Regions from separate parts of the Marinomonas sp. CT5 genome, predicted to be linked through region 1. Evidence: predicted binding sites of a transcription regulator. Region 1 holds the regulator's gene; each other region holds the start of a gene.
What was found. Region 1 encodes sigma-54, which starts transcription at its own class of promoters, with help from an activator protein. Its sites were predicted from a motif close to TGGCACNNNNNTTGCTNT; they were not measured.
Positions count from the first base shown of each region.

Region 2: the regulator sigma-54 is predicted to act here: its motif matches at 1,431-1,448, upstream of C0J08_RS02185 (benzaldehyde dehydrogenase).
Region 3: the regulator sigma-54 is predicted to act here: its motif matches at 1,544-1,561, upstream of glnA (glutamate--ammonia ligase).

Region 1 covers NZ_CP025572.1:2,554,777-2,558,047, forward strand. Annotated here, with positions in the region: gene lptC (LPS export ABC transporter periplasmic protein LptC) at 1-154, shown strand, start outside; gene lptA (lipopolysaccharide transport periplasmic protein LptA) at 138-659, shown strand; gene lptB (LPS export ABC transporter ATP-binding protein) at 660-1,385, shown strand; gene C0J08_RS12010 (RNA polymerase factor sigma-54) at 1,461-2,939, shown strand; gene ptsN (PTS IIA-like nitrogen regulatory protein PtsN) at 2,957-3,271, shown strand, end outside.
Region 2 covers NZ_CP025572.1:459,725-462,995, forward strand. Annotated here, with positions in the region: gene C0J08_RS02180 (sigma-54-dependent Fis family transcriptional regulator) at 1-1,228, opposite strand, end outside; gene C0J08_RS02185 (benzaldehyde dehydrogenase) at 1,552-3,012, shown strand; gene C0J08_RS02190 (LysR family transcriptional regulator) at 3,076-3,271, opposite strand, start outside.
Region 3 covers NZ_CP025572.1:631,980-635,250, forward strand. Annotated here, with positions in the region: gene glnA (glutamate--ammonia ligase) at 56-1,462, opposite strand; gene thiI (tRNA uracil 4-sulfurtransferase ThiI) at 1,792-3,243, shown strand.

The sequences.
Region 1 (3,271 bases):
TTTAGACAAAGATCAGTCATTAACTAGCTATGGAAACCCTATCCTTATTTCAACACAGGGCGAAACATCGGCTAACACGATTAAAACTTTTATAAACTCAGAAGAAGTCCTAATGACAGGGTCGGTACGAGGAAAATATGAAACAATTCATTAACTTAAGTGTATTAATTACCTCAGTTTTATTTGCCCAATACACTTATGCATTACCTGATGACATCAACAAACCACTTGAAGTACAAGCAGACGAAGCCATGTTTGACCAAAACTCCGGTGAGGCGATATACAAAGGCAATGTTTTTGTTAAACAAGGGTCAATTGAAATTCATGCCGACTATTTAAAAATCACAACAGACACTCAAACTAAAAAGTTCAGCAGTATCAAAGCAACAGGTAAACCAGCAAAATTCAGTCAACAAATTGACTGGAGTGGCAACTTTGTCATCAGTAAAGGAGATAGCATCAACTATTCTACGACCGAATCTAAGCTAGAAATTTTTGGCAACGGCAACCTTACTAGAATGCAGAATTCAATTTCTGCCGATTATATTCTTTATATGATTCAAGACGGCACCTTTACCGCAGAGAAAAAAGATTCTGGTCGAGTAAAAATGACACTCCAGCCACAAACGTCTAACTCAGCACCTGAGGCCAAGAAATAAATGGCAACACTCGAAGCAAAACACTTAGCCAAAAGCTACAAGAAGCGCCAAGTCGTAAAAGACGTATCCATTGCTGTAGAGTCAGGGCAAGCTGTTGGCCTACTGGGGCCCAATGGAGCAGGCAAAACCACTTGCTTTTATATGATCGTAGGCATGGTAACCAACGACGCTGGCGGTATATTTATTGATGGACTAGATGTAACTAATGATGCCATGCACACAAGAGCTCAAAAGGGAATTGGGTATTTACCTCAAGAAGCCTCTATTTTTAGGAAAATGTCCGTCGAAGATAATATTTTAGCGATTTTAGAGACTCGCAAAAAGCTGTCAAAAGCACAGAAACTAGAGAGATTAGAAGAGCTTTTAGAAGAGTTCCATATAACTCATATTCGAACTAACTTAGGTATGGCATTATCTGGTGGCGAAAGACGTCGGGTTGAAATTGCTCGCGCTGTAGCCATGAACCCAAAGTTCATCCTTCTAGATGAACCTTTTGCTGGTGTTGACCCTATTTCAGTGGGTGATATCAAGCTAATCATAAAGCATCTGCAAGAAAGTGGTATCGGTGTCCTTATCACCGATCACAATGTAAGAGAAACATTAGACATCTGCGACAAAGCCTACATTGTAGGTAATGGGTACATCATTGCATCAGGCGACGCCAACACCGTCATCAACAATGAGCAGGTAAAAAAGGTCTATTTAGGTGACGACTTCCGTTTGTAACCCCTTATCATTGCAGTAGAAAGGGAGTAGTATGCATAACTCATTCCAATTCATTCAAATAGAAAGAGTTGCTCTATGAAGCAGTCTTTACAATTAAAGCTCGGCCAACAGCTGACTATGACGCCGCAGTTGCAACAGGCTATCCGCTTGCTGCAACTTTCAACGTTGGATTTAAAACAAGAAATCCATGAATTTCTTGAATCAAACCCTCTTTTAGAGCTCGATGAAGATGAACAACTTCATGTCGACGTCACACCCAGCATTGAATCTAAAAGCGCCGCAGCGGATAACAATACTTCAGCCGACAACAGCGAAGAACCACGCATTGAATCTGAGTGGACTGAAAGTATCCCTGAAGAATTATCCATTGATAGTCATTGGGACGATACTTACCAAAGCTCTGCCGCTGTTAGTGACCATAATAGTTTTGAGGGTGAAAGCGACTTTGAAAGCCGTAATGCACCAGCAGAAAGCATACAAGACCACTTAATCTGGCAACTAAATCTGACACACATTTCGGATCGAGATATAGAAATCGCTTACGCCATTATCGAATGTGTTCAGCCCGATGGTTATTTAAGCATTTCGCCCGAAGATATTTGTGAGTCTCTTAGCACCGAACTTGAAGACTTAGACCTAGAAGAAGTGATCGCCGTCCAACATAGACTGCAGCGTTTTGATCCTGTTGGTGTTTGCTCAATTGACTTACGCGATTGCTTGCTTGTGCAACTCGAAGCATTCCAAAACCACCCTTTATATAAAAGCACTTACAACCTGATTGATCATTATTTACCTCTTTTAGGTAATCGTGATTTTGCTCAATTAACGCGCAAAACAAAACTAAAAGACGAAGCGTTAAAAGAAGTTATTAATTTAATACAGCAACTTAACCCGCGCCCAGGTTCAGTTATTGATGCCGATGATACAGACTATGTTATTCCTGATGTCTCTGTGAAAAAGCGTAATGATGTATGGCAAGTTGAACTCAATAATGATGCCCTTCCTCCGATAAAAATCAATGAAACCTATTCGGCTATGGCAAGTTCCACCACATCGTCAGAAGATGCAACATACATCAAGACCTCTCTTCAAGAGGCGAAATGGTTTATGAAGAGCCTACAGAGTCGTAACGAAACATTGCTCAAAGTAGCCAGTTGTATTGTAAGTCGTCAAATCGATTTTTTTGAATTAGGTGAAGAAGCTATGAAACCCATGGTACTTCATGATGTTGCGGAAGAAGTGGGCATGCATGAATCGACCATATCAAGGGTTACAACACAGAAATACATGCATACCCCAAAAGGTATTTTTGAACTGAAGTACTTTTTCTCCAGTCACGTCAACACGGCTTCAGGTGGAGAATGCTCTTCTACCGCTATACGAGCTATGATTAAAAAACTTGTTGCTGATGAGCCAGCTAAAAAGCCATTAAGTGATAATAAGCTAGCCGCCATCCTTGCAGATCAAGGCATACAGGTCGCTAGACGCACAGTTGCAAAATATCGAGAGGCGATGAACATCCCTCCTTCCAATGAACGAAAACGACTGATCTAAACGGAAAGCATTTTATCATGTCCTTGAAATCATTACTAAAAGCTGAACTCGTACTTGCAAAGCAAGACATTATTAGCAAAAAACGTGTTTTAGAAAATATCGCTGATGTTGCATCAAATCGCCTACACTGCAATAACGAAGACGTTTATGATGCCCTTCTGGGGAGGGAAAAGCTTGGCAGTACGGGAATAGGCAATGGCATAGCCATCCCCCATTGCCGCCTTGAAACAGCAAACCACACAGCCATTGTTGTTATGTCTTTACAAACCCCCATTGACTTTGATTCGATTGATAAAAGAGCAGTTGATCTCATATTCGCACTTATCGTTCCA
Region 2 (3,271 bases), 2.1 Mb from region 1:
CACGAAATTCGCCTTTTGCAACGGCTTCTCTCAGGTCGACATTGGTCGCCGCGACGACTCTTACATTGACTTTGATGGCTGACGTGCCACCGACTCGCTCCACTTCTTTTTCCTGTAAGACGCGCAATAATTTACTTTGTCCTGCAAGACTGAGAGTGCCAATTTCATCTAAGAAGAGGGTGCCACCGTTGGCTCTTTCAAAACGGCCAGGGCGACTGCTGGTTGCACCAGTGTAGGCGCCTTTTTCGACTCCGAAGAGTTCACTTTCCATCAAATTTTCTGGAATAGCCGCGCAATTAAAAGCAACAAAAGGCCCTGTTTGTCGGCTAAATTTATGCAGCATACTGGCAAACAGCTCTTTACCCACACCTGATTCTCCACTGAATAAGACAGTCGCATTGGTCGGGGCGACTTTTTGCAGGGAATGAGTGGCCGCGGTGAAAGCGGCAGAAACGCCAATCATTTTGAGTGGGTCGTCTAGTGGCACAGGCTCCATAGTATCAAGCTGAAGGTTTGATTTGGATTGGCTGTCGGTATCGTTACTGGTGACATTAAGAAAACGAATATCGTCTTCGATATCGTCCCAAAGTTCTGCCGATTTACCTATAACTCGGCAGATAGCGTGTCCCATGGATTGGCATTCTACTTCCCGGAAAATAACCAAAGAGCCCACAAGGCCAGAAACATAGCCAATGGCATAGCCTAATTCCATCCAGCAAGCTGGGGAGCTGCCAATACCGTATGCTGCAATGTGCTCCTCATCTTCACTGCTGTGATGCCACAGGAATTCGCCATCGTAGAGGCCTTTTTCGGTATCAAATTCAAAATGCACGGTTTCTACTTTGACCACGCCTTCGAGTCCGTGAAGGTGAGTGCCTGCGGTAAAAATGGACGCCGGATCTGAATTCGACCAGCGTTTTTGAATCAGCTCCGCGTCTCTTAGTCCAGATAAATAGCCTGTTCTGGTCAGAATGTCGCGAGATTTATCTAGGCCAAGGGAATCAATTAATTCCCGGCGTAATAAACCAAATGACGAGCTGTGAATCAGCAGCATGCGTTGATCATCTAGCCAGATACGACCATCACCTGGTGAGAAAAAAAGGCACTCGGTGAGTTCTTCTACCGTTGGAGCATGTTGTTCATCAAGCTCTCGTGAATTGCCTTTAAGTAAGATCTTTTCGCTGTTTTTGGCTAAGTCCGCCAAAGAAATTCGGTGAGCATTTGTCATTATTATTTTTCCTCTTTCATCCTCTTGATGAAATGATTAACTGCTTTTTCTTAGTGTGAAATGTATTTGACGATATCGTCAAGTGTGTTGTGTGGTTTTTATACTAAGCTTTATTGGAGTTTGGTCGGTGCGATATTAAAAAGTCTTTTTCATCAATGAGTTATGGTTTTAATGCCGCATGATATGGCGTGACGTATGGTTTCGGCATAGCTATTGCTCTACTGATTAAAGCGTTTTAATAAAACCAAAACACTGATCTTTCACCGACTTGGCTTGTCCGTGTAGGAATTCAGTGATGAATAAAAATAAATAGGAGAACACACATGACAACTTCCGTTCTGGAATCTAAAAAATGGTCAGGTAAATTTTTTAATGGTGACTGGGTGACGGCGTCAAACTCACAAGACGTTTTGGAACCTGCCACTGGAAAAGTGTTGAGCCAAGTGGGTATCGCGACGGCAGACGAAGTCTATTCCGCTTGCCAGAAAGCACAGCAAGCTCAGCAAGAATGGTTAAAAGTGCCACCAAGAGAAAAGGCTGCCCTGTTCCATAAAGCGGCGAATTTTATCCAAGAACACTTTGATGAGCTGGCTTTGTATATTGCCCGCGAAACGGGCGGGATTATTCCAAAAGGTCAGCACGAAGTGAAAGAGGCCATCTTGATTTTGCAATTGGCGGCCAACATGACATTGGAACCAAATGGTCTCACCTTGCCATCTGTCCCAGAAAGAATGTCCTACGCAACGCGCAAAGCCATCGGGGTGGTGGGTGTGATCTCCCCATTTAATTTCCCAATGATTTTATCTATTCGTTCAATTGCTCCCGCTTTAGCAACCGGTAATGCGGTGGTGACTAAGCCAGACCCTCAAACGCCAGTTACGGGTGGCTTTATTCTTGCTCTTGCCTTGGAAGCGGCTGGCTTACCAAAAGGTGTGTTTCAAGTGCTGCCAGGGGCTGTGGAAGCCGGTGAAGCGCTTTGTTCTGCACCAGAAATTGGTATGGTGGCGTTCACTGGATCGACGGCGGCTGGTCGCAAAGTGGGCGAGGCTTGTGGTCGCAATTTGAAGAAGGTTTCTCTTGAGTTAGGTGGTAAAAGTTCTTTGATTATCTTAGAGGACGCCGACTTGGATGTGGCCGCCAGCAATATCGCTTGGGGGGCGTATTTCCACCAAGGGCAAATTTGTATGGCATCAGGGCGTATCTTGGTACAAGAAAGTATTGCAGAAGCGTTAACCGCGAAAATCGTTGAGAAAGCCAAACATTTGCCAGTGGGTGATCCAGCTTCTGGGCAAGTGGCGATAGGGCCTTTAATCAATCAGCGTCAGCTTGAAAAAGTGCATGCCATTGTGCAAGACACAGTGGCAGCAGGCGCTAAATTAGAAGCGGGCGGCACCCATGACGGACCTTTCTATGCGCCAACCGTGCTGAGTAATGTGACGCCAGGAATGCGTTCTTTTGATGAAGAGATCTTTGGGCCTGTGGTCAATATTGTGACCTTCAACAAAGATGAAGATGCCATCGCAATGGCCAATAATACGCAATATGGTTTAGCCGGTGCGGTGATCTCGAATGATTTTGCTCGTGCGCAAAATATCGGCGCTCAGTTGCATGTGGGCTTGCTGCACATCAATGATCAAACCGTGAATGATGAATGTATCAATCCATTTGGTGGTTGCGGTGCGTCTGGTAATGGCAGCGCGGTGTGTGGCCCAGCGGATTGGGATCTTTATACTCATTGGCAATGGGTGACCGTGAAACAATCGGCAACGCCTTATCCTTTTTAAGTGTTTTGATTGTTAGGTGGATTACAGTATTGAAAGCTCCATTTCTCTTGTTATGGGGCTTTTTTATTGCTGATTTTGCTTGTTGGCAATGGCGGTTCTGAGCTCTTCAATAAACCTATTGATGAGTTCGGACTGTCTGTCTTTATGCAGTGTAATACCAATGGTGCACTCTGGATTAGGCAGTGAAATGGGGACTTGTTTTAGGCGTGGGTTGAGTTGCTTGATGTTCCACTCATCGTAGAAAAGAAGGGCGATAGCG
Region 3 (3,271 bases), 1.9 Mb from region 1:
AAAAAGCCCCGAACTAGGTTCGAGGCTTTCGTATTTTACTTAGCAATTTGGATTCTTAAACGCTGTAGTAAAGTTCGAACTCAAGAGGATGAGTTGTCATAGATATACGTTGAGCTTCGCCAGACTTAAGGTCGATGTAAGCATCAATCATGTCATCAGAGAATACGCCACCTTGAGTCAAGAATGCACGGTCTTCATCTAGAGACTTAAGCGCTTCTTCTAGGCTGCTAGCAACTTGTGGAATAGCCAACGCTTCTTCCGCTGGTAGGTCGTACAAGTCTTTATCTGCTGCATCGCCAGGGTGAATCTTGTTTTTGATTCCGTCGATACCGGCCATTAGCATTGCTGCAAATGCTAGGTATGGGTTAGCGGTTGGATCAGGGAAACGAGCTTCAATACGTTTGCCTTTAGGGCTTGCAACGTATGGGATACGGATAGAAGCTGAGCGGTTACGTGCAGAGTATGCAAGCATAACTGGCGCTTCGAAGCCAGGAACAAGACGCTTGTAAGAGTTTGTTGAAGCGTTAGTGAAAGCGTTCAATGCTTTAGCGTGCTTGATGATACCGCCGATGTAGTAAAGAGCCGTTTCAGATAGACCAGCATATTGGTCACCTGCGAATTGGTTAACGCCATCTTTCCAGAAAGATTGGTGAACGTGCATACCTGAACCATTATCGCCAACAATTGGCTTAGGCATGAAAGTCGCCGTTTTACCGTATGCATGAGCAACATTGTGTACGCAGTACTTAAGGATTTGAACTTCGTCTGCTTTTTTAACCATTGTGTTGAACTTAACACCAATTTCGTTTTGACCTGCCGTCGCAACTTCGTGGTGATGAACTTCAACAACCAGGCCCATAGTTTCCATTGCGCCACACATTGCAGCACGAAGGTCATGGTGAGAATCAACTGGTGGTACTGGGAAGTAGCCGCCTTTAACGAAAGGACGGTGGCCCATGTTACCGCCTTCAAATTTTTTGTTTGAAGACCAAGCCGCTTCTTCAGAGTTGATTTCAACAGAGCTGCCAGACATGTCTGTTTTCCATTTTACGTCATCAAAGATGAAGAATTCTGGCTCTGGACCAAAGAAAGCTGTGTCACCAAGGCCAGTAGATTTTAGGAATTCTTCAGCACGAAGGGCAACAGAACGTGGGTCACGGTCATAGCCTTGCATAGTAGAAGGCTCGATGATGTTACAACGAACAATAACCGTTGGTTCTTCAGTGAAAGGGTCAATGATTGCAGTGTCATCCTGCGGCATCATGATCATGTCAGATTCGTTAATGCCCTTCCAGCCAGCGATGGAAGAGCCATCAAACATCTGACCGTTTTCAAAAAACTCTTCATCTACCGTAATAGCTGGAATAGATACGTGTTGTTCTTTACCTTTAAAGTCGGTAAAGCGAAGGTCAACCCACTTCGCGTCATGCTCAGCAATCAAGGCAAGGGTCTTGTTTGACATAGTTGTTCTCCAGTCGTAGTGAAAGCGAAATTACTTTTCGGTTATAGAGTGCTTTAATCCAAAGCGCCATTTGCCAAATACAAAGCATAACTTGTGCCAGAATTTTGTGCGACAATAAAAAGTCTTTAAAAGCAATAGGATAGAATTATTTGGCTAAAAAACGCACTGAATAAAAGCTAAAACATCCTATCTATAAAACAATATTGCACATAAATAGTGCAATAAATGGCGTATGTGTTTTGTTTTGGTGCGAATTTAGTGTTTTCGCATCGATTGTCTTTTCTTTATACTATGCGCCTTTAAAATATCCGGTATAAATTGCGCCCCCTATGAAATTCATTGTTAAATTTTTTGCAGAAATCACCATTAAAAGTCGTCCTGTTCGGAAAGCTTTTATTAAGCAGCTTCGACATAATGTTAAATTGGTTCTTAAAAAGTATGATGCGGATGTTGTCGTATCTGGTAACTGGGATTTCATTGAAGTTTTTTCTGATAAAGATGAGTTGCGTGAAGAGTTTACTGAGGCGCTATCGAATATGGCTGGTATCGCGCATTTTCAATTCGTACGTGAATTTCCGTTTGTGGATCTCGATAACATTGTTGAAGAGGCCATTGTTTCTTATGGTGATGTTTTAAAAGACGCTGTGTTCGCTGTCAGGGTGAAGCGAGTCGGTGATCATGACTTTACTTCCGTTGACGCCGAACGTCATATCGGTGGTCGTTTAAAAGCCCGCTGTGGCGCTTTAGCTGTTCGCTTGAAAAATCCTGAGGTATTAGTTCCGATTGATATTAGAGATAATCGAGTGTGGATGATTGAGCAGCGTATAGAGGGGCTAGGTGGCTATCCAATTGGTTCACAAGACTCAGTGTTGTCTTTGATGTCTGGTGGCTACGACTCTACCGTCAGTTCTTTTTTGACGATGAGCCGTGGATTAAAAACACACTTTTGTTTTTTTAACCTTGGTGGCGATGCTCATGAAATTGGCGTCAAGCAAGTTTCGAATTTTCTTTGGGAAAAATACGGCTCTCAAATCAATGTGAAATTCATTACTGTGCCTTTTGAGGCTGTGGTGGGGGAGATTTTAACCAAAGTCGATAATGCTGAGATGGGCGTCATTTTAAAACGCATGATGTTACGTGCGGCTTCTCAAGTAATGTCTGAAGTTGGCGCTAAAGCTTTAGTTACTGGCGAAAGTGTGGCGCAGGTTTCTAGTCAAACCTTGATGAATTTGAAAGTTATTGATCAAGTGACAGAAGAGCTTGTGCTTCGCCCTCTGATTACCACGAATAAACAAGTCATTATAGATAAGGCAATTGAAATTGGTACGGCGCCTTTCGCGGCCAGTATGCCTGAGTTCTGTGGTGTTATTTCTGTTAAACCGACAACACGAGCCAAAATGCATCGTGTCGAAAAGCAAGAGTCTAACTTTGACTTTGCTGTATTAGATAAAGCCATAGAAAGTGCTCAAGTTATGTCTATTCAAAATGTCATGGACGATGTAGCGAAACAGTATCAAGGAGAAGTGCCCGTTGTGCGTATGCCTGTTGGCGATGAAGTCATTATCGATATTCGCCACCCAGACGAGGCAAGTCATCGCCCGTTAAAGGTGAGTGGTCGTCCAGTCAAAGTGATTCCTTTTTTTGCACTCGATACTAATTGGTCTGAGTTAGACCCTAATACGACTCATCTACTTTATTGTGGTAAAGGGGTAATGAGTCGCATGCATGCTTCTTACCTACTAGGGAAAGGGTATAGCAATGTAGGAGTTTATTTACCTTAACGAAGACAATAGGGCAGTAGCATTTTTG